Sinorhizobium meliloti: one gene and its partner. The protein of the gene in region 2 interacts with the protein of the main gene of each other region in a pairwise test. Links are inferred from orthologs where the notes say so. Each region holds a gene or a part of one and is shown on either strand. Other genes may lie near its edges.

Region 1 (14,290 bases), 1.9 Mb from region 2 along the record:
CCAGTTGGACAGGGAGCAGTTCACGCCGGGCACCGTCGACGCGCTGGAAACCAATCGCGGCATGATCGCCTCGCGGGGCAAATTCGAGATCAATCCCCGCTGGAGTTTCGGCTGGAACGTCCTCGTCCAGTCGGACAACAACTTCGCCAAGACCTACGATCTGTCGACCTTCGACGGCACGACCTATGTGAACCAGGCCTATCTGACCGGCCTCGGCAAACGCAATTATTTCGACCTGCGGGCCTTCTATTTCGACATTCAGGATGCCGACCCGGACAGCATCGACGAAAACAAGCAGCCAGTCGCGCAAGTCCTCGACTATTCCTACACTGCACCGGAGCCGATCCTGGGCGGCGAACTCAACGCCGATTTCAACCTGACCAACATCAAGCGCAACCGCCTCGACAGGGTGAATGTGCTGGGCGTCGAGCGCTTCCGTGGGCTCGAGGGTACCTCGCACAGGCTCACCGGCGAGCTCGAATGGAAGCGGACATTCATTGCGCCCGGCGGGCTTGTGCTGACACCGCTGCTCGCGGCACGGGGCGATGCCCTCGGCATGAATGTGGATGACCCGGTCGGTTATACCGGCAACTTCACCAGCAGCGATGCCGAGACGCGCAGAATGTTGACCGCCGGACTCGAGGCGCGCTATCCGATCCTCTTCGCTGGAGAGACGAGCACCCATGTTCTCGAACCGATCGGCCAGCTATATGCGCGCCCGGACGAGCAATATGCGGGCGGACTGCCGAACGAAGACGCGCAGAGTTTCGTCTTCGACGCGACCAACCTCTTCGATCGCGACAAATTCTCCGGTTACGATCGCATCGAGGGCGGTACACGCGCGAATATCGGTCTGCGGTATACCGGAAGCTTCGACAGCGGCTACGGCCTGCGCGCCATTGCCGGCCAGTCGTTTCAGCTTGGCGGCCTGAACTCCTTCGCGACGGACGATCTCGTCAAGGCCGGGGCGGATTCGGGCCTCGAAACCGACAGTTCCGACTATGTCGCCATGCTGGGTATCGACGCCCCGTCCGGTCTGATGGCGAGCCTCTCCGGACGGCTGGACGAAAGCGACTTCTCGCTGCGCCGGGCCGATGCCACGGTCGGCTATCTCGGGCTGAACTGGCAGGCCGCTCTCACCTATACGCGGATCGAAGCGCAGCCGACCTATGGCTCGCCGTTCGATCAGGACGAAATCCAGACCGCTGCCGCCTACCGGTTCCACGAATATTGGTCGGTATTCGGCGCGGTGACCTACGACATCGACGCGGGCGTCGTCTCCCGCAACGGCCTCGGCATCACCTATGACGACCAGGACACGCTGTTCTCGATCGTCTACAAGCAGGAGCGGGATACCGACAGTTCGCTTGCGAACGACTGGTCGATCGGCGCCCGCATCAGCTTCCGCACGCTCGGTGACGTCTATGTCGGCGACACGAGATTTGACGAGCTGGACTACTTCTAAAGTGGCCCTGACCCGCCCTTACCGCATCGATCATGCGGTCTTGTCATTGTTTGGCCGCATGTATTATGCATTTGCCTCACATTGACACCTACGGCGCCGCGCGTCTTGCGTGACGCGCAGAGCTCGCCGTAGCGAAGTCGGCAGTGTGGCAACTGAAGCCGCCGGCAACGGGAGGCAGAACGAGCAGGGGAATGATGATGGGCGGGAAAAACGCGATCGTGAGGTTGCTTTCGGCGGTTGCACTGGCGGGTGCGCTGAGTGTCGCAGCGGGTACGGTTACCACGGCAATGGCGGCGAGCACGGTCGAGGTGGTCGTCAACAGCACCGTGATCACCTCCGGCGACGTCGCCAAGCGGGTCGCCTTCCTGAAGCTTCAGCGGCAAAGCGGCGGCGCAGCCGAAGCCAAGCAGCAGCTCGTCGACGAGGTACTGAAGCGCGCCGAGATCGCGCGCGTTCAGCAGTCCGTCAGCACCGACGAGGTCGATGCCGCCTTTGCGCGTTTCGCCGCCGGTAACAAGCTTTCGCCGGAGCAGCTCGGCAAGATTCTTGACCAGGCCGGCGTCGGGGTCGACCATTTCAAGCAGTATATCGCAGTCCAGATGAGCTGGCCGCGCGTCGTCAACTTCCGCTACGGCAGCGCCAGCCGCCTTTCCGGCGGCGACCTCGTCAAGCGCATGATGCAGGGCGGCGGCAACAAGCCGGTCACGACGGAATATTTCCTGCAGCAGGTCATCTTCGTCATTCCCGAATCGAAGCGCGGCGCCATCACGGCGAAGCGGCAGGCCGAAGCCAATGCCTCGCGCTCGCAGTTTCCAGGCTGCGATACCTCAAAGGCCTTCGCGGCGAACTACCGCGACGTCTCGATCCGCAGCCTCGGCCGAATTCTTGCACAGCAACTGCCCGAAGACTGGAAGCCGCTCGTCGAAAAAGCCGGCGACGGCATGACCACGGGTACGCGGGTTACCGAGAAAGGCGTCGAATATCTGGCAATCTGCAAGAAGCGTCAGGTCAACGACGACGCCGCCGCCGAGATCGTCTTCCGTGCCGAGGACCTCGGCAAGAAGAAGTCCGAGGGGGAAGACCCGAACAGCGCCAAATATCTTGAAGAACTGCGCTCGAAGGCGCAGATCGTCAACAAATAACGAGCCAGCATGAGCGAGACGAGCATCGGGCCGGTCGCCCTGACCATGGGCGATCCGGCCGGGATCGGTCCGGATATCACCCTTTCCGTATGGGCGAAGCGGGCCGATCGGCCGACGCCGCCGTTTCTCTATGTAGGCGATCCGGCGGTGCTTGCCGCCCGCGCCAAGCTCCTGGGCCAGACCGTGCCGATATGCGAGACCGATTGTCCCGGGGCCGTCGCCGCTTTCCGGCAGGCGCTGCCCGTTTGGCCGGTCCGCTCCCCTGCCCCCGTGATTCCCGGTAATCCCGATGCGGCAAATGCTTCCGCCGTGACCGATGCGATCGACACCGCCGTCCGGCTCGTGCTGGCGGGAGAAGCGTCCGCCCTCGCCACCAATCCGATTTCCAAGGCAGTGCTCTACGAGGCGGGGTTCCGCTTTCCGGGCCACACCGAATATCTCGCGGACCTCGCTGCGCGCGCAACGGGGGTTGCCGCCCTGCCGGTGATGATGCTGGCAGGACCGAAGCTGCGCGCGGTCCCGGTCACGATCCATATCCCGCTCAAGGACGTTCCAGCCGCGCTGACGCCGGATCTGATCTACGAGACCTGCACGATCACCGCGGCCGACCTCAGGAGCCGCTTCGGCCTGCCGGCGCCGCGCCTGGCGATTGCCGGTCTCAATCCGCATGCGGGCGAAGGCGGCGCGCTCGGCCGCGAGGACGATGCCGTCATCCGGCCGGTCATCGATCGCCTGCGCGCCGAGGGGCTGGACGTCGTCGGACCCTTGCCGGCGGACACCATGTTCCACGATCGCGCGAGAGAGACCTACGACGTCGCCATCTGCATGTATCACGATCAGGCATTGATACCGGCCAAGGCGCTCGGTTTCGATGACAGCGTCAATGTCACGCTGGGCCTGCCCTTCATCAGAACCTCGCCGGATCACGGGACCGCCTTCAGCCTGGCCGGGAAAGGGATCGCGCGCGAGGAAAGCCTTCTTGCGGCCTTGCGGCTTGCAGCAGAACTTGCCCGCAATGCCGGCGGGACGAAGCGCTGATGGCGGCTCTCGACGGTCTGCCGCCGCTACGCGACGTCATCCAGCGGCACGGTCTCGACGCGAAGAAGGCGCTCGGCCAGAATTTCCTCCTCGATCTCAACCTTACCCAGAAGATCGCGCGCACCGCCGGTCCGCTGGAGGACGTGACAGTGATCGAAGTCGGTCCGGGTCCCGGCGGCCTTACACGGGCGATCCTCGCTCTTGGGGCAAAGAAGGTCGTCGCGATCGAGCGCGATTCGCGCTGCCTGCCGGCACTCGCCGAGATCGGCGCCCATTATCCGGGGCGGCTCGACATCATCGAGGACGACGCACTGAAGGTGGACTTCGAAGCGCTTGCCGACGGACCGGTGCGCATCATCGCCAATCTTCCCTACAATGTCGGCACACAGCTTCTCGTCAACTGGCTGCTGCCGGGGCTCTGGCCACCCTTCTGGCAATCGATGACGCTGATGTTCCAGCGCGAGGTCGGCCTCAGGATCGTCGCCGGCGCCGATGACGATCACTATGGCAGGCTCGGCGTCCTCTGCGGCTGGCGGACAAAGGCGCGTCTGGCATTCGACGTGCCGCCACAGGCCTTCACACCGCCGCCCAAGGTGACATCGACGGTCGTCCATCTCGAGCCTGTCGAGGCTCCAATTCCCTGCTCGCCCGCGGTTCTCGAGAAGGTCACCCAGGCAGCCTTCGGCCAACGGCGCAAGATGCTCCGCCAGAGCCTGAAGCCCCTCGGTGGCGAGGCGCTGCTTGCAAAGGCGGGCATCGATCCGCAACGCCGCGCGGAAACCTTGACCGTCGAAGAATTTTGCCGATTGGCCAATTGTCTGTAGAGCCGGACGCTTAACCCACCCTCGCCCTCATCTCTGTGCTTGTCACAGAGATCCAGCAGCGCCGCGTCTGCGGTGCGGAAAAGCCTTTCCAGCCCAAGGACTTGGGCTGGCTGGATTCCTGTGACAGGCACAGGAATGAGGGTAGGAGGAGCGGGCGTTACACCCATGTCTGCTGCGGGAAAGCAAGCCCGGCTTATAGGACGTTTCGAGGGGACCGCGCTCTATTCGGCCTTCAGGAATTCGCCGACTTCGAGCAACACGAATTCATTGTCGTCCGCCTTGTCGAGCGAACGCCCGGCGGAGAAGGTCGCGGCAGCGGGATGAGGGGCCGCACCTCGGCGCACGTCCAAGGCCTCTCCATCCGCCTGCCGGCACCTTCTCCCCGCGAGGGGCGAAGGGATAAGCGGCGCGCTCAGAGAGGATTTTCCGTCAGCAGTCCGTTGACGAATTCGAAGAGGCCGGGGCGCCGGTCGCGGCGAAGGCGCTCGGCTTCGACGATCGCCCTGACGGAGGAGAAGGCCCGGTCGAGATCGTCGTTGACCACGATGTAATCGTATTCGCGCCAGTGCTCGATTTCGGCGCGCGAATTGGCGAGCCGGGTCGCGATGACCTCTTCACTATCCTCGGCGCGCCGGTGGAGCCGCGACTGCAGCTCCGCCATGGACGGCGGCAGGATGAAGATCGATACCACGTCGCCCGCCATTTTTTCCTGCAGCTGCTGGGCGCCCTGCCAATCGATGTCGAAGAGCATGTCCCGCCCTTCGCCCATCGCCTTTTCGACGGCGTCACGCGGCGTGCCGTAGTAATTGCCGTGCACTTCGGCCCATTCCAGCAGCGAGTCCGTTGCCCTCAGCGCCTCGAACTCTCGGATCGACTTGAAAAAATAGTGCCGCCCCTCGATCTCGCTCGGCCGCCGCGAACGCGTCGTCACGCTCACTGAAATGCTCAAGTCCGGATCGGCTTCGAGCAGGTTGCGCGCGATCGTAGACTTCCCCGCACCCGAGGGCGATGAAATGACGAGCATCAGCCCGCGGCGAGCGATCTTGATGGGCGAAACGGTCGCCGGTTTCATATCCTACTCCAGATTCTGAACCTGTTCGCGGAACTGGTCGATCACGACCTTCAATTCGATACCGGCGGCAGACACGGCGGCGGCATTCGATTTCGAACAGATGGTATTCGATTCGCGGTTAAATTCCTGTGCAAGGAAATCGAGCTTGCGTCCGACCGGCCCGCCCTTTGTCAGGAGGTCGCGGGCAGCCGCAATATGCGAGCCCAGCCGGTCGAGTTCCTCCCGAAGATCGGCCTTCGTCGCAAGCAGCGCGACCTCTGCATGCAGCCTTTCGCGATCGATGCCGGACGCGTTGGCCATGATGACCGAAACCTGCTGCGCCAGCCTGTCGGCGATCGCCTGCGGGCTGCGGGACGGATCGTTTTCGACTACCGCGGTCAGTTTCTCGATGCGATCCACCTGGGCTAGCAACACCTGCCCGAGCGCCTTGCCCTCTTCTTCCCGCATCGTCCGCAGATCGGCGAGCGCGCCTTCCAGGCCGGCGAGTATCTCCGCGTCGCGTTCCGCGCGCTCGTTCTCGCTCTCCTCCGGCTCGCGGAAGTCGACAATGCCGCGAATGGAAAGCAACGTATCGAGTTTGAGCGGCGCCGGATCGATGACATCGCCCAATCGTTCGCGAAGCTTCAGGACGGCGGCGAGCGCTTCCTCGTTGAGAACTGCCTCCGTCGAAGCTTCAGTACCGCTCAGCGAAAGGCCGACCTGCAAGTTCCCTCGCGAGAAATACTGCGAGGCGAGGCGTCGGCAGTCGGGCTCGATACGTTCAAGTCCCGGCGGCAGGCGAAGCCGCATGTCGAGACCTTTGCCGTTGACCGAACGGAGTTCCCAAGCCCAGCGATAGCGTCCGCTGCTCCCCTCTTTCCTGGCAAAGCCGGTCATCGATTGGAGCGGCATCGTTTCCTCCGTTGGCAGTGATTCGATAAAGCACAACGATCTCTGCACCTCCGAGCGGAGGCACGACATTGTCATTGAGGGAAGCACTATGGCGACAGCGCCGAACTCCGCAAGGAATATCCGCGCGGCGGCGAGTCCGTCCACATGAGGCTGAGGCGCGCCGCATCAATGTATGCGACGCGCCTCAGGTTTTGCTTTCGTGCACGTCGTTATACCAAACCGCTGCGCGGTTTTTGGCGACATGTATTATTGCTGGGTCCCGGTCTGCGTGACGGCATCCTGTGCAGCCTCGGTGGCCTTGGCCGCCTCCGCCGCCCTCTCCGCCTCGAGCTTGCGCCAGCGCCGCACATTGGCATTGTGCTCGTCGAGCGTCTCCGCGAAGACATGCCCACCGGTGCCGTCGGCGACGAAGTAGAGCTCGGGCGTGCGCGACGGATTGGCGACGGCTTCGAGCGCTGCCCGGCCCGGATTTGCGATCGGCGTCGGCGGCAGGCCTTTGATGAGATAGGTGTTGTACGGCGTCTGCTTGTCGAGGTCGGACCTCAGGATTGCCCGGTCGGCGGGTTTGCCGTCGCCGCCGAAGATACCGTAGATGATCGTCGGATCCGACTGCAGCCTCATGCCTTTTTCCAGGCGATTGATGAACACCGAAGCGACCCTCGGTCGCTCGTCCGCGCGGCCGGTCTCCTTCTCCACGATCGACGCAAGAGTTACGAATTCCTCTATGGTCGATACGGGAAGGTCCGGATCCCGCTTCTCCCAGATCTGCTGCACCAGCGCCTTCTGGGCAGCGGTCATCTGCTTGACGATCTCGTTACGGTCGGTTCCCCGGGTGAACTTGTAGGTGTCCGGCTTGAGGGAGCCTTCGGGCGGCAGCTCCGCCGGCAGATCGCCGACAAGAACCGGGTCGTCGGCAAGCCTGTGGAACATCTGCTTCACGGTCAAACCCTCCGGCAGCGAAACGGAGTAGAGGATCGACTTGCCGGACTTCAGAAGCTCCATGATCTCCTGCATCGATGCATGCGCCTTGATTTCATACTCGCCGGCCTTGAGCGTGTCATTGCTCAGATAGGCTTCCGAAACGAACCGGAATACGCGGCTGTCGGTAATGATCTCGTTGCGCTCCAGGTTGCTGGCGATTTCGCTGATGCCCGCGCCGCTGCGAACGATGAAATTCTTGTTCGCCTCCAGCGGCCCCGGCTTTTCATATTCGTGCATCGCGTAATAGACGGCCCCGGCGGCCGCGAGCGCCACGAAGACGACCACGGTCATGACGAAGTTGAGAAAGATGACGACCTGGCTGCGGGCCTTGCGCGAACGCTTCGGCGGATGGGGAACTCTTTCGGGACGCAGCGCTTCGTTGGCCGACTTCGGAATGATCGGCCCGTTGCTCCCGGTTTCATTGCGGCCGAATTGCACCGCGCTGTTATCGTTTGAGTCGCTCACGATTGTCCCGATTCCGAAATTCGCAACCTTATCAAACCGCCGCCGGTGCGAATTTCGGATTAGACCGGCGACCAGTGAATGTTACGGCGGCCTCTGCGGCTCCGGTGAAGGAGCGGCCTGCCCAGCGATGAATATCCTACAATTACCAGATGTGGCTTGCGCGAACATGCCCCTTGGCGGCGTCCCCGAGTCGTCGCCACTCCAGCGACAGCTTGTAGTGAGCATTGCGGCAAAAAGCGGGATCGCGGGTCGATGCAGATCGGAAGATGTGCCCGAATTCCGCTTACCTTGGCAACCCGTTTCGCAACACGCCCGCCCGAGGGATCAATGGCCGGTGTAACGGCGCAGAATCAACGACGCGTTGGTGCCGCCGAAACCGAACGAGTTCGACAGGGCCACATTGATCTCGCGCTTGCGCGCGACATGCGGCACGAGATCGATCTTCGTCTCGACGGAAGGGTTGTCCAGGTTGAGCGTCGGCGGGGCTATATTGTCGCGAATTGCGAGCGCCGAGAAGATGGCTTCGACCGCGCCGGCTGCGCCGAGCAAATGTCCGATGGCCGACTTCGTCGAGGACATGGAGATCCTCGACGCGCTGTCGCCGACCAGCCGTTCGACCGCGCCGAGCTCGATCGTGTCGGCCATCGTCGATGTTCCGTGAGCGTTGATATAGTCGATGTCCGCAGCCGTGACGCCCGCGCGCTTCAGCGCCATCTGCATGCAGCGGTAAGCGCCTTCGCCGTCTTCGGACGGAGCAGTGATGTGGAAGGCGTCGCCGGACAGGCCGTAACCGATCACTTCTGCGTAGATCTTGGCACCGCGCGCCCTTGCGTGCTCCAGTTCTTCCAGAACGACGATGCCCGCACCCTCGCCCATGACGAAGCCGTCACGATCGGCGTCATAGGGCCGCGAGGCCTTCTCGGGATTGTCGTTGTGCTGTGTCGAGAGCGCCTTGCAGGCGGCGAATCCTGCGAGCGATATCCGGCAGATCGGAGATTCCGTACCACCGGCCACCATCACGTCCGCATCCCCGAGCGCGATCAGCCGGCTGGCGTCGCCGATCGCATGCGCGCCGGTCGAGCAGGCCGTCACGACGGAATGGTTGGGACCCCGCAGCTTGTGGCGGATGGAAACCTGACCGGCTGCGAGATTGATCAGCCGGCCGGGAATGAAGAACGGGGAAATACGCCGCGGGCCCTTGTCGCGCAGGGTGTAACCCGCATCGACGATACCTTCCAGCCCGCCGATGCCGGAGCCGATCAGGACGCCGGTCGAAATCTGGTCTTCGTCGCTTTCGGGTTTCCAGCCGGCATCCGCCAGCGCCATGTCGGCAGCGGCCATCGCATAGACGATGAAAGGATCGACCTTGCGCTGTTCCTTGGGCTCCATCCAGTCGTCGGCATTGAACGTGCCGTCGCTGCCATCGCCGAAGGGAATGCGGCAGGCAATCTTGGCGGGAAGGTCCTCGACCTCGAACTCGGTGACCTTGCGGGCCGCGTTGTCGCCGGCCAGAAGACGCGCCCAGCTGACTTCGGTTCCGCAACCCAGAGGAGATACCATGCCGGTACCGGTGATAACGACACGTCTCATACCCGTGACCCACCCTGACTGTTCAATTCAACCGCCGGACCGGACCACGCGACGATCGCGACCCGCGCATGCATTGCAAATCTCATTACAGCGTCGTGAAGACGCGCAAAGGTCGCTGTGACCTTATGGTTCCTTGCATGTTCTTGTCCCTGGACGGACTCCTATCAGGATACATGCAGTAGTGACGACCAGAGGGAAAGGCGGGACGCTTTGCCGATCGCAACCCGCAGTGCATGCGGGCCAGCCCACTGCCCCAGGGCTGAACGGGCCGCGAGTGCGGCCCGCCAATGACTCAAGCCAAAAGGTCAGGCCTGGGCTTTCTCGATGAACTTGACGGCGTCGCCAACGGTGAGGATCGAATCTGCTGCGTCGTCCGGGATTTCGACACCGAATTCCTCTTCGAATGCCATGACCAGTTCGACGGTGTCGAGCGAGTCCGCGCCGAGGTCATCGATGAAGCTTGCGCCTTCGCTGACCTTTTCGGCGTCGACGCCAAGATGATCAATAACAATTTTCTTCACGCGTTCTGCGATATCGCTCATGTCGGAGTTCCTCGACCTTATGTTTCTCTACGGCGCTGTTACCGGCACCGGCACTCTATCACGCCTGATAGACCAAGTTGGTCCAACGGGCAATCCATCCAACCGAAACCGCGGAAACCCAGGGCAGCAAGAGCTGCCGGACACCTGGCCGGAACGGTCGACTGCGCGCAGTCATGGCCCGATTAACACGGTTTATGCCTGCCGCAAAGGGCGAAAATGCCCGTTATTCCCTTGGTCAACATTGAATTTCAGGCATTTGGCACAAACAAACGAAGAGGCTGATCGGAGGTCGCGGCACAGGCCGAAGCCCAAGGAGCCGCGCACTCCATCGCCTCGTCAGATCATCGCCATGCCGCCGTTGACGTGGATCGTCTGACCGGTGACATATCCCGCTTCGTTAGAAGCGAGATAGGCCACGGCGGAGGCGACTTCCGCTCCGCTTCCCATCCGCCGCATCGGGATCGCAGACATGATCCCTTCCTTCTGCTTGTCGTTCAGCTTGCCCGTCATCGCGCTTTCGATGAAGCCCGGGGCGACGCAGTTGACCGTGACGTTGCGGGTGGCGATTTCCTGTGCAAGCGACTTGGAGAAGCCGATCATGCCCGCCTTCGAGGCGCAGTAATTCGCCTGCCCCGGATTGCCGGTGACACCGACGACCGAGGTTATGTTGACGATGCGGCCGAAGCGACGGCGCATCATCGGATGCGTGAGCTCGCGCGTCAGCCGGAAGACGGCCGTGAGATTGACTTCGATGACGTTGTCCCAGTCCTCGTCGCTCATGCGGACGAAGAGCCCGTCCTTGGTAATGCCGGCGTTGTTGACGAGGATATCGACGCCGCCGAGATCGGCTTCCGCCTTCTCTCCGAGCGCCTTGACTTCCGCGCGATCGGAGAGGTTTGCCGGGAATATCTGAACCCGCTCGCCGAGGGTGTTGGCAAGCGTTTCGAGCTTCTCGACGCGGGTACCATGGAGTCCGACGACGGCGCCCTGGGCATGCAGCATGCGGGCGATTTCCTCGCCGATACCACCGGAAGCGCCGGTAACGAGAGCCTTGCGGCCTGAAAGATCGAACATGGATTTCTCCTTATAGTAGGGCGCTCAGGCCAAGAGGACGGCAAGCGCCGCATCGATATCGGCGGGCGAATTGACGGCGATGCCCGTGACGGTCTTGTCGATCCTCCGGGCAAGTCCCGTCAGGACCTTGCCCGAGCCGATCTCGTAAAGCGTCGTAACTTCATGGGCCGCAAACCACTCGACCGTCTCGCGCCAGCGCACCTGCCCGGTCACCTGCTCGACAAGCAGGCGCGCGATCTCGCCCGCATCGCTTACCGGCGCAGCAAGCACGTTCGCGACGACCGGAACCACGGGATCGCGCTTCTCGACCGTCGCGAGCGCCTTGCGCATGGCCTCGGCGGCCGGCGTCATCAAGGCGGAATGGAAGGGGGCGGACACGGGCAGCATAAGCGCGCGCTTGGCACCCTTTTCCGAAGCGAGGGCCGCGGCCTTCTCCACAGCAGGCTTCTCGCCCGAGATCACCAGCTGGCCGCCGCCGTTGTCGTTGGCGATCTGGCACGAGCCGAACGATGATGCGTCACGGCAGACCGCTTCGACATCGTCATGCTCCAGACCGATGATCGCCGCCATCGCGCCCTTGCCGACGGGGACGGCCGCCTGCATCGCATTGCCGCGAATGCGCAGAAGACGCGCCGTGTCGGCGAGCGAGAACGTACCGGCGGCACAGAGCGCCGAATACTCCCCGAGCGAGTGGCCCGCGACGAAGGAAACCTTGCTCTTGAGGTCGAGGCCCTTGGCTTCTAGCACGCGGATTACCGCCATGGACACTGCCATCAGCGCCGGTTGCGCATTCGCCGTCAGCGTCAACGTCTCCTCAGGCCCGTTCCACATGATGTCGGAAAGCTTTTCGCTGAGCGCGTCGTCGACCTCGGCAAAGACAGCCGCGGCCTCCGGAAATGCTTCGGCCAGATCCTTGCCCATGCCCACGGCCTGGCTGCCCTGGCCGGGGAACGTGAATGCGATGCTCATCAAGAGTGCCCCTTCCCTGGATCGCGGCTGGCTCGGAGCAACCAAATAGCCGGGATCGTTTCAATTGCGCGAGCAGGTGCAGATGAACCGCCCGGACCCTGCTGCCGCCGCGTATTTTCCTCTCCATTCACATTCCTGAACAGCAAGTCAAGCGCGGAAGCCGCGCTTGACCGGTTGCTTGCGGTCTTTTGCCCTTGATCTTCGCCAATCAAGGCTTAAGTTTGCCCCGCTTTGCCGCCGCGTCGTTCCGGAACTTCCCGGGCTGCGGCCAACCGTCATTTCCAAGGCGGAGCGCCTTCCTCCCATGGCGCGAACCCGCTCCACAAGGAACGTCATGCGCTACAACAAACTCGGCCGCACCGGCATCAAGGTTTCGTCCATCTGCCTCGGAACGATGACGTGGGGCTCGCAGAACACGCCGGCCGAAGCCCACGAACAGCTTGATTATGCTTTCGACCGCGGCGTCAACTTCATCGATACCGCCGAACTCTATCCGACCACGCCGCTTTCAGCGGAGACCTACGGCAACACCGAACGCATCATCGGCGATTGGCTGGCCGCGCGCGGCCGACGCGACGACGTGGTGGTTGCAACCAAGGTCGCCGGCTCCGGCCGTGCCTACATCCGCAATGGCGGCCCGGTCACCCCGGAAGGAATCGGCGAGGCGGTCGATGCGAGCCTCGCGCGGCTCAGGACCGACTATATCGACCTTTATCAGCTGCACTGGCCCAACCGCGGTCATTACCACTTCAGAAACGCCTGGTCCTATGACCCCTCCCACCAGAACAAGGAGGAGGTTGCGGCTGATCTCAAGGCCATTCTGGACAAGCTCGGCGAACTCGTCAAAGCGGGCAAAATCCGCGCTGTCGGCCTTTCGAACGATACGGCCTGGGGCGCGATGAAGATGATCGACCTCGCCAACAGATACGGCTTCCCGCGCGTCGCGACGATTCAGAACGAGTACAATCTGCTCTACCGCAGCTACGATCTCGACCTCGCGGAAGTGTCGCACCACGAAGATATCGGCCTGCTCGCCTATTCGCCGTTGGCGGCCGGGCTCTTGAGCGGAAAATATCTGGACGGTGCCAGGCCGGCCGGATCCCGCCTGTCGATCAACGGCGACCTCGGCGGCCGCTACACGCCGCATCAGGAGCCCGCCGTGGCCGCCTATGCCGCACTCGCCCGCGAACACGGTCTTGACCCGGCCCAGATGGCAATCGCCTTCTGTCTCACGCGCCCCTTCATGGCCTCGGCCATCATCGGCGCCACGTCGATCGAGCAGCTGAAGAACGACCTCGGCGCCGCCGACGTCACTCTTTCCCAGGACGTGATGAACGGCATCCGGCGCCTGCATCGGCTCTATCCGGCGCCGATCTGAAACACTCTCGCGCCGGAGCGGCGGCTTCATGCCGCCATCTGGCGGCAGCTCTCGGCACACCGCCTGCAGGCGTCGACGCAATCGCCCATGTCGCCGATGCGCTCGCAATCGTCCGCGCATTCCGCGCAGATCTCGGCGCACTCGCCGCACAGGTGCTTGTGGTGCGGCGTGCCAAGCAGCATGAAATGCGCCGCGTCCCTGCAAATCTCCGCGCAGGCCATCATCAGCCGGAAGTGCGGCGGCTTGGTATGCTCGCCGCCGGCTTCGAGGCAATGAGTCATCGCCGTCGAAAGGCAGACGCGATAACAGGCAAGACAATTCTCGATGCATTCCTGCATCTTCGGATCGAAGGGGGCCATTTTCTTCTCCCGGATGGGTGGAAGCCCACTCAACAGCGCAAGGGCGCTTTTGTTCCGGCTGAGCGCAGCCCGGACACCAATCCGACGAGGCGGCTTGCATTTCGGCAGAAAACCCGTATAAGCGCGCTGTTCGAAACGCCCGGTCTTCTGGCTGGTGGCTGAACGGAGGGCCGGTTTCCATTCGGAAGCCGCGAGGAATGTAAAGGCATTCCGGCCTCCCGTGTCTCCGCTCTCGACCGTCTCGATACAACACTTTCTTGCCGGCTCTCATAGCCTTTAAGAACAGTCGTTGAGGCTTAGCCGCCGAGGTCCGGGCTGATTAACGCAAGAAAGGCAAGCCACAATGGCTCTTTATGAACACGTATTCCTCGCTCGGCAGGACATCACGCCGCAGCAGGTCGACGCTCTCGTCGAGCAGTACAAGGGTGTAATCGAAGCGAACGGCGGCAAGGTCGGTCGGGTCGAAAACTGGGGCCTGAAGTCCCTCACCTACCGCATCA
Region 2 (14,261 bases):
GCAGAGGGCGTCATGGCTGGCCATTCACAGTTCAAGAACATCATGCACCGCAAGGGCCGTCAGGATGCGGTGCGCTCCAAAATGTTTTCCAAGCTCGCGCGCGAAATCACCGTCGCAGCAAAAACCGGTCTTCCCGACCCGACGATGAATCCGCGTCTGCGTCTGGCGATCCAGAACGCCAAGGCGCAGTCGATGCCGAAGGACAATATCGAGCGCGCGGTCAAGAAGGCTGCGGGCGGCGATGCCGAGAATTACGAAGAAGTCCGCTACGAGGGCTACGGCCCGGGCGGCGTCGCGGTCATCGTCGAGGCGCTGACGGACAACCGCAACCGCACCGCCTCCAACGTACGATCCACCTTCACCAAGGCGGGCGGAGCGCTCGGCGAAACCGGTTCGGTTTCCTTCTCCTTCGATCGCGTCGGTGAAATCACCTACAAGCTTTCCGCCGGCGACGCCGACAAGGTCATGGAAGCCGCGATCGAAGCGGGTGCCGACGACGTCGAGACGGATGAGGAAGGCCACACGATCACCTGCGGTTTCGAGGATATCGGCGAGGTGTCGAAGGCCCTCGAAGGCGCGCTCGGCGAGGCGGAGACCGTGAAGGCGGTCTGGAAGCCGCAGAATACCGTGCCGGTCGACGAGGAAAAGGCACAGTCGCTGATGAAGCTCATCGACAATCTCGAAGACGACGACGATGTCCAGAACGTCTACTCGAACTTCGAGGTTTCCGACGAGGTCCTGGCGAAGCTTTCGGCCTGAGGAGAGGAAGGGTACCCCCCTCTGGCCTGCCGGCCATCTCCCCCGCAAGGGGGGAGATCGGCAAGCGGCGATGTTCCACTCAATTCAATTAGGCAGCGTGCACGCACTGCGTTCACCGTCGGGCAGGACGGGAGATGCCCGGCAGGGCAGAGGGGGCGTATCGGGCCGGTTGGATCAGAGCACTCAACCCGTTCTTCGGACCCCGCCGAAAAGCTTCACCGAACGCAACCGCGCTTCCATGTCGAAGATCGGCATTGAGACGATCAGCTCGTCCGCCCTGGTGAGATCCACAAATGCCTCGATCTTTCGGCGGATCGTCTCGGGGCCGCCGACCACCGCGTAGCTCATTGCGTGGTCGACGAAAATCTTCTCGTCCTGGCTCCAGAGGCCGTCCATCGATTTGACCGGCGGCGGGAAGCGCCCGCGCGCATTGCGGCGAAGCGCGACGAAGGATTGCTGCATGGAGGTGAAGAGGTGGTTCGCCTCCTCGTCCGTGTCCGCTGCGACGCCCATGACGCCCACCATGACATGCGGCTTGTCGAGCTGTGGCGACGGGGTGAAGCGCTCGCGGTATATTTCGAGCGCGGAAAGCAGCATGTCCGGCGCGAAATGCGAGGCGAAGGCGAAGGGAAGGCCGAGCATGCCGGCGAGATGGGCGCTGAAATGGCTCGAACCGAGCAGCCAGATCGGCACGTTCGAATCCGCGCCCGGAACGGCGATGATCTTCTGGTCTTCGGTCGCCGGGCCGAGCAGCGCCTGCAGTTCCACGACATCGTTGGGGAAATTGTTGGCGCTCGCCTCCATGTTGCGGCGGAGCGCCTGCGCCGTTCTCATGTCCGTGCCGGGCGCGCGGCCGAGGCCGAGATCGATGCGGCCGGGGTAAAGCGCCGCAAGCGTGCCGAATTGCTCGGCGATGACGAGCGGTGAATGGTTGGGCAGCATGATGCCACCTGAGCCGACGCGGATCGTCCGCGTGGCCGAAGCCACATGCGAAATCACGAGAGACGTCGCGGCGCTGGCAATGCCCTTCATGCCATGGTGTTCGGCCAGCCAGAAGCGCTGATAGCCATTCTCCTCCGCCGCGATTGCCAGCCGCTGCGAATTTTCGAGCGACTCTGCGATGCTGCCCCCTTCGGTGATCGGCGACAGGTCGAGAATGGAAAAGGGGATCATGGCGAGGCTTTCAATTAAGAGAAATTGATCTTCCGCAATGTAGGTTCAAGTTTCCTTACGCCAAGGGTGCCCCGGCGCTTTTAGGCAGCACGCCACCATTTCTGTGCAATGTTTTTGTTTTGTTCACTTTTTGCTGGCAGCGTCCCGCCGACCGAAATAGGGTGAAGCATGCAGAATACGATTCGCATCATCGGCATCGATCCGGGCTTGAGGCGCACCGGCTGGGGGGTCATCGAAACGCTCGGCAATTCGCTGCGTTTCGTCGCTTCCGGCACCGTCACTTCCGATGGCGAGTTGGATCTTGCCTCCCGCCTCTGCCAGTTGCATGACGGGCTTGCCGAGGTGGTGCACGGCTACCAGCCGCACGAGGCCGCTGTCGAACAGACCTTCGTCAACAAAGATGCGACCGCCACGCTGAAGCTCGGCCAGGCGCGCGGCATCGCCATGCTGGTGCCGGCCCGGGCGGGCTTGAGGGTCGCGGAATATGCGCCGAACGCCGTCAAGAAAGCCGTGATCGGCGTCGGCCACGGCGAAAAGCAGCAGATACATATGATGTTGAAAGTCCTGATGCCCAAGGCCGAGTTCAAAGGCAACGATGCCGCCGACGCGCTCGCCATCGCCATCTGCCACGCCCATAACAGGCAGGCAGTCACGAGCCGCCTTGCGGCGCTTGCGGGGTAGGTCGTGCGAATGAATATGACGGCAAGCGATGCGCCCTCTGGCCGGCAGGTCAAAGGGCGTTGGAGGGCAACCGGATGATTGGCAAGCTCAAGGGCACGATAGACGAGATCGGCGAGGATCACGTGGTTCTCGACGTGCATGGGGTCGGGTATGTCGCCCATTGCTCCGCGCGCACGCTCGGAAAGCTCGGAAGCGCTGGAGAGGCGGCCGTACTCTTCATCGAGACCTATGTGCGCGAGGATCAGCTGAAGCTGTTCGGGTTCCTGAGCGCGTTGGAGCGCGAATGGTTCCGCCTGCTTCAGAGCGTTCAGGGTGTGGGATCCAAGGTGGCGCTGGCGGTGCTCTCCACGCTGACCCCCGGGGAACTCGCCAATGCCATCGCCTTGCAGGACAAGACGTCGATCTCGCGCGCGCCGGGCGTGGGTCCGAAAGTTGCCGTGCGCATCGTCACCGAACTCAAGAACAAGGCTCCGGCCTTCTCCGGCGAGATGGCACCATCGATCGGCCTCAAGCAGGAGCTCGGCGAAGGCGTTGCCGCAGCGCCGGTTGCGGACGCGGTCTCGGCGCTCACCAATCTCGGCTATTCGCGAGACCAGGCGGCCAACGCCGTTGCGGCTGCGCTGAAAAACGGCGGGGAGGGCGGCGACAGCGCCAAGCTGATCCGCCTCGGCTTGAAGGAACTGTCGCGGTGAGGAAGCGGCGAGCCTTCCTGCGGCCACAAAAGCATTGGAGTAGAGGGACGCTGGCCGTTCTCGCTGGATTGATCCGGGCGCCCCAATTATGGTTGAGCGCGGCAGCGGCGGTGACCGGCCTCAACACCGGCACCCCTATGGCCGCGGACAGCCCGAAACGGAAGCAATGACATGAGCGAAGCCGCACGTCTGATCGCGCCGGAAAAGCGAGGCGAAGACCTCGATGCGACCATGCGCCCGCAGACGCTCGACGAGTTCACCGGCCAGGCTGAAGCCCGCGCCAATCTGAAGATCTTCATCGAGGCGGCGCGCAATCGCGGCGAAGCGCTCGACCACGTGCTCTTCGTCGGCCCGCCCGGGCTCGGCAAGACGACGCTGGCGCAGATCATGGCAAAGGAGCTCGGCGTCAATTTTCGCTCGACTTCCGGCCCGGTGATCGCCAAGGCCGGTGACCTTGCGGCGCTGCTCACCAATCTCGAAGAGCGCGACGTGCTCTTCATCGATGAAATCCACCGCCTCAATCCGGCCGTCGAGGAAATCCTCTATCCGGCCATGGAGGATTTCCAGCTCGACCTCATCATCGGCGAGGGGCCGGCGGCCCGTTCGGTGAAGATCGATCTCGCAAAGTTCACCCTCGTGGCGGCGACGACGCGCCTCGGACTGCTGACGACGCCGCTGCGCGATCGCTTCGGCATCCCCGTGCGGCTCAATTTCTATACGGTCGAGGAGTTGGAGCTGATCGTCCGGCGTGGCGCGCGGCTGATGGGTCTCGGCATGACCGACGAAGGCGCGCGCGAGATTGCCCGCCGGGCGCGCGGAACGCCCCGCATCGCCGGCCGCCTCCTGCGCCGGGTGCGCGACTTCGCCGAGGTCGCACGGGCGGAGGCCGTGACGCTAAAGATTGCCGACGAGGCGCTGACCCGGCTGCTCGTCGACAGCATGGGTCTCGACCAGCTCGACCGGCGCTATCTGACGATGATCGCCCAGAATTTCGGCGGCGGGCCGGTGGGGATCGAGACGATCGCCGCCGGGCTTTCCGAGCCGCGCGACGCGATCGAAGACATCATCGAGCCCTATCTGATCCAGCAGGGCTTCATCCAGCGCACGCCGCGTGGCCGCGTGCTCACGGCGAATGCTTGGAAGCATCTCGGCCTCAATCCGCCACGGGATGTCGAGGCAAGCCAATTCCGGCTGACGCTCGAGGACGACTGAAATGATCACCCGGCGGGGCTTCATGAAGGTCCTCGGCGGTGGATTGGTGAGCGCCGTGGCCCTGGGCAGCTACGCCTTCGGCATCGAACCGCTTGCGCGTCTGAGGGTGGCCCGCTACGCCCTGACACCACCCGGCTGGAGCCCCGGCCTGAAGCTCCGCCTGGTCGCGCTCGCGGATGTTCATGCCTGCGAACCCTGGATGTCTGCGCGCCGCATCGCATCCATATGCGAGCGCGCCAACGACCTCGGCGGCGACGTGACGGTCCTTCTCGGCGACTACGCTTCCGGCATGAATCTCGTGACGCGCTATGTCCATTCGAGCGAGTGGTCGAAGGCGCTTGCCACGCTCAGGGCACCCCTCGGCGTCCATGCGATCATGGGAAATCATGATTGGTGGGAAGACAGGACCGCCCAGAAGAGCGGCGGCGGCGATACCTTCGGCCATCGGGCATTGGCCGGCGTCGGCATTCAGGTGTACGGCAATCGCGCGGTCCGCCTTGAGAAGAGCGGCTTCCCCTTCTGGCTCGCAGGGCTCGAGGACCAGCTTGCGCTCCTGCCGGGACGGAAATGGAAACGCGCGTGGATGGGCGGACTCGACGATCTCGATGGCACGCTTGCACAGGTGACGGACGAGGCGCCTGTGATACTGCTCGCGCACGAGCCGGATATTTTTCCGAAGGTGCCCTCGCGGGTGGCATTGACACTATCCGGTCACACGCATGGCGGACAGGTGCGCTTTGCCGGCCATTCGCCCGTCGTGCCATCGCGTTTCGGCGACCGGTACGCCTATGGTCATATTGTCGAGGGAGATCGCAACCTCATCGTCTCGGGCGGCCTTGGCTGCTCCATCGCACCGATCCGTTTCGGCGTGCCGCCGGAAATTGTGGTCGTCGATCTCGGATGACCGGAATTGCCCCTCATCCGGCTGCCGCCACCTTCTCCCCGCATGCGGGGAGAAGGGACTCGCGGTTTCGTCATTGCAACCAATATCGGCCGCGCATTCGCAGGGGGCATGTCCCCTCTCCCCGCTCGCGGGGAGAGGGTTAGGGTGAGGGGCGAAATCTTGGTTCAACGGTCACAGCTTGCACGGCAAGCTCCCGGATCGTCGCAGCCAGTCTTTCCCTTCCGCCCGGCACCCAGCCGAGCGCGCGCAGCTTCTCCGTCGACATCGTCTTGAATGCTGCCGCTTCCGCTGCCGGCGGCAGAGGGTGCGGGCAGCCGGTTGCAGCCTGGAGAAAGGAGAGGATCTCGCGGTTGTCGGTCAGCACGTCGGAGACGTTGAACACCTGACCGGATATTCTCGCCGGTTCGGTTTCGAGCATGAGGCGGACGGCCTGGGCGACATCGTCGCCGTGGACTTCCGTGCCGATGCGCCTTGGCACCGGTCGGCCGGCAATGTAATCGGAAAAGAGATCGCTCCACTTGTGTTTTCGTCCCGAGCCCGCGGGGCCGTAGACACCGGTGACGCGCAGGCTCGTCGTGACGAAACTGTGGTCGGTCATCGATTTCAAGGCGTTCTCGGTGGCGAGCTTTACCTGTCCGTAGAACGTGTCCGGCTCGACAGGTGACGTCTCAGCGACAATCGGCGGCGCCGTCTCGCCATAGACGGCGCGGCTCGACAGGAAAACGCAGCGCCGTACGCCGGCGGCGCGCGCTTCCTCGAAAAGGCGAACGGAGCCGTCGAGATTGGCGCGGCGGAAACTCGTGGGATCGTCACCCTCGCCTCCGCGATATCTGCCCTCGACATGCTCGAAAGCCGCATGGACGAAATAATAGATATCGTCGAAGGCGCCGGCCTGGTCCGCATCCGCATCGAGACGGAGCGGCACATGGGACACGGGTTGCGAATAAAAGCCGGCAGGCGGCGGAGAGCGCCCACCGACCGTGACCTCATAGCCGTTTGCCAGCAGGTGCTCGATGATGAAGCGGCCGACGAATCCGGTGCCGCCGGAGACGAGAACGCGGGTCATGGCGACGTGAGGCCGGCTTGCGGATTGGGAAGACCGGCAATATCGGGAATCTGCTCGCCGGTCAGAAAAGCGTGCCAGAGATCGATCAGCGGGCGCAGCGCATCCGCGCGCGGATGATCCTTCTCCCACGGCTTTTCGTACTGGTAATGGAGCACCCCGATCGAGCGCCAGTCCCAAAGCTCAGGCAGGTTGAACCACACATATTGCAGCATGTTCATCGTCACCGGCAGGCCATGCCAATCGGGGAAGAAGCTTTGCAGAAAGGTCTGGTCCGTGCGCGGCCAGAAGGCGTCCGGCGCATCGAGGGCCGCGAGCATCTTCTCGAAGGTCGCGACTGCCGGCTCGGCGACGAAGACGCCGGAGTTCAGGCGGTGGAAGTCCGCGAGACTCTCATAGACGTTCGGCGCTGCGGCAAATTCCGGATAGAGGAACAGCTTGTCGATGTTGCGCAACACGATCGCGTCGGCATCGATGAAGATGCAGCGTTCGTATTCGACGAGTTGCCACAGCCTTATCTTGCAGAAATTGTCGAGCGGCGAATGGAAATCGGGCTTGCGTCCTTTTGTGAAGGGTGCCTGCTCATGCACGTTGCGGCGCTGATGCCGGGCGTTGAATTCGTCCGAAAGCGGCAGCAGGTCGGTTTGGATCAGGCGGCAGTCGAATTCGGTCAGCGGCTCGAGGGAGGCGGCATCCACCCCGCCGGTATGGAGCACGACGATATCTGCGGGCGTCCGGGTGAGACGGATCGATCTGAGCAGGGCCCGCGCACCGAGCGCGTAGTCGCTGTTGGTGACGAGCGTCACGAAAGCGTGGCGCGCAGTCACCGTGGAGGAGGGACTGAGCCCCTCCGGACTGGCGAAGACGCGGCTCATGAAACCGATTTCAGCCGCTTGCCCTCCGGATCGTGGTTGATCAAGGGGGCGATGTCCTTCGTCCAGGCGGAAACCGCCGGCACGCGCGAGCGATCGACGCGATAGGCGAATTTCTTCGCCACGTCGACGATCTCCGAAAGCAGCCCGTCTTCGAGGCGAACCGGATTGAGGCCGAGCGCGAGGAATTTCTCGTTCCGCACCACGAGTTCGTTCTCGGCCGCTTCCTTGCGCGGATTGGGCAGCCAGGCGATTTTCGCGCCGGTCATGCGTGCGACCATCTCGGCGAGATCGCGGATGCGATGCGTTTCCGTCATCTGGTTGAATATCTCGACGCGGCTGCCGCGCGCCGGCGGGTTCCTGAGCGCGAGCTCGGTGCAGCGCACCGAGTCCTGAATATGGATGAAGGCGCGCGTCTGGCCGCCGGTTCCGTGAACCGTCAGCGGATAGTCGATTGCTGCCTGGATCAGGAAACGATTGAGGACGGTTCCGTAATCCCCGTCATAGTCGAAGCGGTTGATGAGCTGCGGATGACGCCGCGTCTGCTCCGTATGCGTGCCCCAGACGATGCCCTGATGCAGATCGGTGATCCTGAGGCCGTCATTCTTCGCATAGAACTGGAAGAGCAGCTGATCCAGGCACTTGGTCATGTGATAGACGGAGCCCGGATTGGAAGGATAGAGGATTTCCTGGTTCACCGTCTCTTCGCCCATGGTCTCGATGCCGACGGGCAGGTAGCCTTCAGGGATCGCCGCCCCGATCGTGGAATAGCCGTAAACGCCCATCGTACCGAGATGCACGAGATGGGCATCGAGTTCGAGTTCGACCAGTGCGTTCAGGAGATTGTGGGTCGCGTTGACGTTGTTGTTGACCGTGTAGTTCTTGTGCCTGTCGCTCTTCATCGAATAGGGGGCGGCCCGCTGCTCGGCGAAGTGGACGACCGCATCGGGCCGATGCTCCGCCAGCCAGTTCTTCAGGAGTTCGTAGTCGCGGGCGAGATCGATCAGATTGAAGTGAATACGCCGGCCGGTTTCCGCGTGCCAGATGCGCGTGCGCTCCTGGATGGAATCCATCGGCGTCAGGGATTGAACGCCGAGTTCCGTGTCGATCCAGCGGCGGGAGAGATTGTCGAGGATGTGAACCTCGTGGCCCGCATCGGACAAATGCAGGGCGGTGGGCCAGCCGACGAAACCATCACCGCCGAGGACTGCAATCTTCATGCACGATTCTCCTGCTCGGGAAGAGGACAGGGTCCTGATAGGATAGGATTGTGACAAAGCTGCAGTGCTTGCAAATGTCTTTTTGTTCCTGCACAGGAAAACGCAATAAATCCTCCCGGAGAATGCCATGTCACTGATTTCGCTTGCCGGCGAGCTGACCGAGACCGGCCACCGACTGATCCAGCGGGTCTATTACGAGGACACCGATTTTTCCGGCGTCGTCTACCATGCGCGCTATCTGCATTTCATGGAGCGCGCCCGGACCGACTATCTGCGGCTTCTCGGCGTCGAGCAGGCGTCGCTGGCGATCGAAGGCGACGTGGAAGGCCTCGTCTTCGTCGTCCACCGTATGGAAATCGACTTCAAGGCGCCGGCGCGCATGGACGACGTCCTGACTATCGAGACCGCGACCGAAAAGGCCGGCGGCGCAAAAATGATCCTGCAGCAGCAGATCAGGCGCGGCGACGCGCTGCTGATCGCGGCCAAGGTAATCATTGCGGTCGTCAACGGTCAGGGACGGCCACGGCGTCTGCCGGAGGCACTGGCAACGAAATTCCTGGCTGCGCAAGCGGCTTCCGCGTGAGCGGCCGGCTCATTCGACCGAGTTCAATATCTTCTTCGTCAGCGACTGACTGATCTTGCCGATCTCCCGCCACGGATCGGTCCCGGCTTCGATCCGCTCGATAATGTCCGGAATCTGAAACCCGTTGGCGGCTTCGAGGCCTTGGAGTTCGTCCCAGCCGACCGGTGTGGCGACCGGTCCGCCGGAGCGCGCGCGGGTGGAATAGGGCGCGATCGCCGTGGCGCCGCGATCGTTTCTCAGCCAGTCTATGAAAATCTTTCCCTTGCGCTTCGCCTTCGACATGGTGGCGACGAAATTGTCCGGATCGCGCTCGGCGATAGATCGCGCGAGCGCTTTCGCGAAGCCTTTGGCCTCCTCCCATTCGGCATGGGGGCGGAGCGGAACGATGACGTGGACGCCCTTGCCGCCGGTCACCATGGGCACTGTTTTCAGGCCGATCTCGGCGAGTTCGTCGCGGAGCCTGAGGGCTGCCGCCTTGACTGTCTCGAAGTCGACGCTCGGATCGGGGTCGAGATCGAAGACCAGACGGTCGGGTTTCTCCAGCCGGTCGATGCTTGAACCCCAGATGTGAAACTCGAGCGTCCCCATCTGCACGGCGGCGACGAGGCCCTTGGCATCGTGGATGTACATATAGTTCTCGGTGTCGCCCGATGACTCGGTAATCGGCACTTCCCGGATCGCCTCGGGAAAGCCGTCGCTTGCGTGTTTCTGGAAGAAACAGTGCCGCTCGCCGCCCTGCGGGCAGCGCACCAGCGAAACGGGGTGATCGGCGGCAAAGGGGAGCATCCTCTCGGCGACAACGGCGTAATAGCGGGCGAGATCGATCTTGGTGATGCCCTGGCCTTCGAAGAGCACCCGGTCCGGATGGGAGATGCGGATGCCGAGGACATCGGCGTCTCCCTGCACAGGCGGGGTCTTGCGCGTCCTGGCGGAAGATTTGCTCTTGGCGGTCTCCGGCTCCGCTTCTGCCGGCTTCGGTGTCTCCAGTTTCACGGCCCTGGCCTCCTTGTCCTCGCGCAATCCCTCGAATGAACCGTGACGGACATGTCCGTCGGCCGTGAATTCGGCGAAATCCACCTCCGCCACCAGGTCCGGCTCAAGCCATACCGAATTTCGCATTCTCTCTCGCGGCACGCTGTCGAAGGGCGACGTATCGCGCTTGCGCTTTGCGAAGGCCGCGGCGAGGTCCTCCATTGTCTTTCCGCTGAAACCGGTGCCGACGCCGCCACGGTAGATCAGCTTCCCGCCTTCGAAGGTCCCGACGAGCAGCGAGGCGAAGGCACGCCCCTTCTTTGAAGACGGGGTATAGCCACCGATCACGAACTCCTGGCGCTTCGTGCATTTCACCTTGAGCCAGCTTCGGCTGCGCCCGCTGCGATAGGGGGCATCGGCCTCCTTGGCGATTATACCCTCCTGGCCGGCCTTGCATATCGCGGAAAGCACGTGCTCGCCATTGCCGCGGACATGCTCGCTGAATTGTACGGTAGAGGTGGCGCCGAGCGTTTGGAGCAGCGCTTCGAGCCGTTCCTTGCGTTCCACGAGCGGCTTCCGGCTCAGATCCTTGCCGTCGAGCTCGATGAGATCGAAAGCGTAAAGCCGTGTGCTGGCCCCCGTTCTAAGCGCCTTCTGCAGGGCCGAGAAGGTCGATCCGCCTTCCGAAAGCGCCACCACTTCGCCATCGATCAGAGCGGACTGGCAGTCGAGTTCGGCAAGGGCGGCGGCAATTGCCGGGAACTTCTCGGTCCAGTCGAGGCCGTTGCGCGTGTAGCAGCGCACGGTGCCGGCACCGACGGCGCAGACAAGACGGTAGCCGTCGAACTTGGCTTCGTTCAGCCATGCGTCGCCGGCGGGCACCTTGGTCACCAGAGTCGCCAGCTGCGGTGCCTTGAAGGCGGGCAGCTTGCCGGAGGCTTTTCGCGTCGCGCGCTTGCCTGCATTGCCGTTTTCGGCGATCGCGCCGGCCTTGAGATTGGCCGAGATGCTTTTGTTGGAATGCCAGACCCGCGCCCGCTTCTCGCCCCTGCCTTCGGCGATCTCCTCCATCGTCCGGCCGGTAACGATGCTGGTGATGTTCTCGTTGATCAGGCTCTCGCCGTCATCGGAGGCGACATCGTCCGTTTCCTTGACGAGCAGCCAGTTCTCGCGCTTTTCGCCTTCGCGTGGCCGCATGCGCACCAGCGCCCAGCCGCCCTTCATTCGGCTGCCATGCAGCTTGAAGGAGAGCTTGCCCTTCTTCAGGGCTTTCGACGGGTCATCCTCCGGCTCCCACCAGCCGGTATCCCAGAGCATCACGGTACCGCCGCCATACTCTCCCTTCGGTATCGTTCCTTCGAAGTCGCCATAGGCAAGCGGGTGGTCTTCGGTACGCACGGCCAGGCGCTTGTCTTCGGGGTTGAGGCTCGGGCCGCGTGTGACCGCCCAGCTCTTCAGCACGCCCTCCCATTCCAGGCGGAAGTCGTAATGCAGGCGGGTCGCAGCGTGCTTCTGAACCAGGAACCGCATCCTGTTGTCCCCGCTGCGCCGAGCGACCGCTCCCTTGGGTTCGCTCGTCCGCGTGAAATCGCGGCGCCGGTTATATTCGGAAAGCGGTTCATTGCGAGCGGCCATGGATCGTCAGCCCGATTTCGGCTGGAAGGCTATATGTTTCGGGGACCAGGGGCTCATGGCACCGAAACGTGCGACCTGCTGCGAAGTTCCGTATTGCGCAAGCTCACTCGAACTGCGCGCGCGGTAATACTCCCTTAACCATAATGGTGTCTTAATCCGTGTATCAGGATTTGTGCAGTGCACGTCATCCTTTGACCAAAATTGACGGCAAGAAGGCAGGCTGAAGCGAGTAGATCGCAATGCCGCGATCGGTGGCAATACCGGGGCATTCCTGCTGCAGGACATTTGGGCGACCCGGTCACGAGCATGAGTTGCTCTGCCGGGTGTTTGGATTCGGGGACTGAAATCGATGGAACAGGTTGGATTGGCCGCGACGAGCGACGTGACCCTCTGGTCGCTCTTCATGCAAGCGGGCTTGGTCGTGAAGCTGGTCATGCTGGGGCTCATCGCCGCCTCGGTCTGGACCTGGGCTATCGTCGTCGACAAGAGCCTGAATTACGGGCGTGTCCGCCGGCAGCTCGATAATTTCGAGCAGGTATTCTGGTCGGGTCAGTCGCTGGAGGAGCTCTATCGGACCCTCTCGGACAGGCAGACGAGCGGAATGGGCGCGATCTTCGTTTCGGCCATGCGCGAATGGAAGAAAAGCTTTGAGCGCGGCGCGCGCGCGCCGATCGGCCTGCAGATGCGGATCGACCGCGCGATGGACGTGACGCTCGCCCGTGAATCCGAAGCGCTCGAGGCAAGGCTCGGCTCGCTGGCGACGATCGGCTCGGCTGCCCCCTTCATCGGCCTTTTCGGCACCGTCGTCGGTATCATGACCTCGTTCCAGGCCATCGCCGGTTCCAAGTCCACCAACCTCGCCGTCGTTGCTCCCGGTATCGCCGAAGCGCTGCTTGCGACCGCCATCGGTCTGCTCGCCGCCATTCCTGCCGTTATCGCCTACAACAAGTTCACCGCCGATGCCGGCAAGCTGACGGCACGCATGGAAGCCTTTGCCGACGAGTTCTCCGCCATCCTGTCGCGACAGATCGACGAGAAGCTGCAGCCTTCTCGCCAAGCCGCGCAATAACGACCTCAAAGCACGGAGACCACGCTGATGGGTATGGCAGTTGGCGGAGCCAAGGGGTCGGGCGGCGGGCGCCGCCGCCGCGGCGGCAGAAGAAGCGCGATCAGCGAGATCAACGTCACGCCGCTCGTCGACGTCATGCTGGTTCTCCTCATCATCTTCATGGTGGCTGCGCCGATGATGACGGTCGGCGTGCCGATCGATCTGCCGGAAACGCAGGCGAAGGCCATGAACGCCGATACGCAGCCGATCACCGTCTCGGTCAACCCGGCGGGCGAGATCTTCCTGCAGGAGACGCCGATAGCGATCGACGAGGTCGTCCCGAAGCTCGAGGCGATCGCCACGACCGGCTACAATGAGCGCATCTATGTGCGCGGCGACACCAATGCCGACTACGGCACCGTGATGAAGGTGATGGCACGCATCTCCGCGGCAGGCTTCAAGAACCTGGGTCTCGTAACGCTTCAAGAACAAGAGAAGTGATCGTCCGAATGAAGGGCAGTATCGCTACATCTGCTGTCCTCCACGCCCTGGTCCTGACCTGGGCGCTGGTGTCGCTTGGCAGCCCGGCCGATTTCGAGGTCGCGGACGTCGAGGCGCTGCCGGTCGACATCGTGCCGGTCGAGTCGATCACGCAGATCCAGCAGGGCGACAAGAAGGCTCCGGCCAAGGAAAAGGCATCGCCCGTTCCGACCAAGAAGCCGACGCCCGTCGAGAACGCCGAGAATGTCGGCGAGAACGACGTCGACCTGAAGACGCCGCCCACGCCCAATGTCAAGCCGGTCGAGAACGAGTCGGCCGCAGCGCCGCAGAAGACCGAAAAGGCCCCGCCGACGCCCGATCCCGTGAAGGAAGAGATCGAAAAGGTCGAAGAGACCAAGCCGGCCGCCGAGCCCGCGACGGAAGTGGCGGCACTCCCCGAGCCCAAGCAGGAAGTAAAGCCGGATACGAAGCCGGAACCGGCACCGGCGGAAGAGCAGCCCGCGGAAAATCCCGAGGCCGAGGCTCTGCCGGACAGGGTGCCGACGCCGCAGGTGAAGCCCAAGGTCGAAAAGCCCGCGCAGACGGCCAAGACGCCAGAGCGCAAGAAGGAAGAGGTCAAGAAGGAGCAGAAGAAGGCGTCCTCCCAGAAGGAGAGCGACTTCAATGCCGACGAGATCGCGGCGCTGCTCAACAAGCAGGAATCCTCCGGCGGCGGCGCCAAGCGCTCGACCGAGGAGGCGGCCCTCGGCGGCAAGAAGACGACGAGCGGCAACACGCTTTCGCAGAGTGAAATGGACGCGCTTCGCGGCCAGATCCAGAACAACTGGTCGATCATTCCCGGAATGGCCGACGCGGCGGATGTCCGCATCAAGGTGACGATGCGGCTCGACCCGAACGGCGACCTGATCGGCGAACCGGAAGTGGAAGCCAGCGGCGGCTCGGATGC

What was found.
Region 1: the proteins of ybgC (region 2) and JOH52_RS00180 interact in binary tests that used the Escherichia coli proteins (3 or more experiments, as listed by UniProt). The link is inferred for Sinorhizobium meliloti from one-to-one orthologs.

The regions. Positions count from the first base shown.
Region 1 is NZ_JAGIOS010000001.1:28,307-42,596, forward strand. The notes cover bases 8,393-11,243. They hold JOH52_RS00180 (acyl carrier protein), read right to left. Parts: upstream 10,011-11,243; coding sequence 9,774-10,010; downstream 8,393-9,773. Other genes in these bases: fabF (beta-ketoacyl-ACP synthase II), read right to left, coding at 8,393-9,468; fabG (3-oxoacyl-[acyl-carrier-protein] reductase), read right to left, coding at 10,347-11,084; fabD (ACP S-malonyltransferase), read right to left, coding at 11,109-11,243. Also shown: JOH52_RS00140 (LPS-assembly protein LptD), read left to right, coding at 1-1,465; JOH52_RS00145 (SurA N-terminal domain-containing protein), read left to right, coding at 1,657-2,607; 4-hydroxythreonine-4-phosphate dehydrogenase PdxA, read left to right, coding at 2,617-3,645; 16S rRNA (adenine(1518)-N(6)/adenine(1519)-N(6))-dimethyltransferase RsmA, read left to right, coding at 3,645-4,469; JOH52_RS35865 (hypothetical protein), read right to left, coding at 4,691-4,819; gmk (guanylate kinase), read right to left, coding at 4,882-5,541; JOH52_RS00165 (YicC/YloC family endoribonuclease), read right to left, coding at 5,545-6,432; endolytic transglycosylase MltG, read right to left, coding at 6,679-7,878; more of fabF, read right to left, coding at 8,203-8,392; more of fabD, read right to left, coding at 11,244-12,053; JOH52_RS00195 (aldo/keto reductase), read left to right, coding at 12,388-13,431; JOH52_RS00200 (four-helix bundle copper-binding protein), read right to left, coding at 13,458-13,790; rpsF (30S ribosomal protein S6), read left to right, coding at 14,134-14,290. UniProt on the Escherichia coli protein: Carrier of the growing fatty acid chain in fatty acid biosynthesis.
Region 2 is NZ_JAGIOS010000001.1:1,962,314-1,976,574, forward strand. What follows is about bases 7,610-10,431. They hold ybgC (tol-pal system-associated acyl-CoA thioesterase), read left to right. Parts: upstream 7,610-8,703; coding sequence 8,704-9,159; downstream 9,160-10,431. Other genes in these bases: JOH52_RS09175 (NAD-dependent epimerase/dehydratase family protein), read right to left, coding at 7,610-8,576; ligD (DNA ligase D), read right to left, coding at 9,169-10,431. In the rest of the region: JOH52_RS09135 (YebC/PmpR family DNA-binding transcriptional regulator), read left to right, coding at 13-759; JOH52_RS09140 (LLM class flavin-dependent oxidoreductase), read right to left, coding at 943-1,932; crossover junction endodeoxyribonuclease RuvC, read left to right, coding at 2,101-2,613; Holliday junction branch migration protein RuvA, read left to right, coding at 2,688-3,305; Holliday junction branch migration DNA helicase RuvB, read left to right, coding at 3,477-4,517; JOH52_RS09160 (metallophosphoesterase), read left to right, coding at 4,519-5,421; JOH52_RS09165 (NAD-dependent epimerase/dehydratase family protein), read right to left, coding at 5,561-6,487; JOH52_RS09170 (glycosyltransferase), read right to left, coding at 6,484-7,359; more of JOH52_RS09175, read right to left, coding at 7,356-7,609; more of ligD, read right to left, coding at 10,432-11,766; protein TolQ, read left to right, coding at 12,116-12,835; protein TolR, read left to right, coding at 12,863-13,315; JOH52_RS09200 (hypothetical protein), read left to right, coding at 13,324-14,261.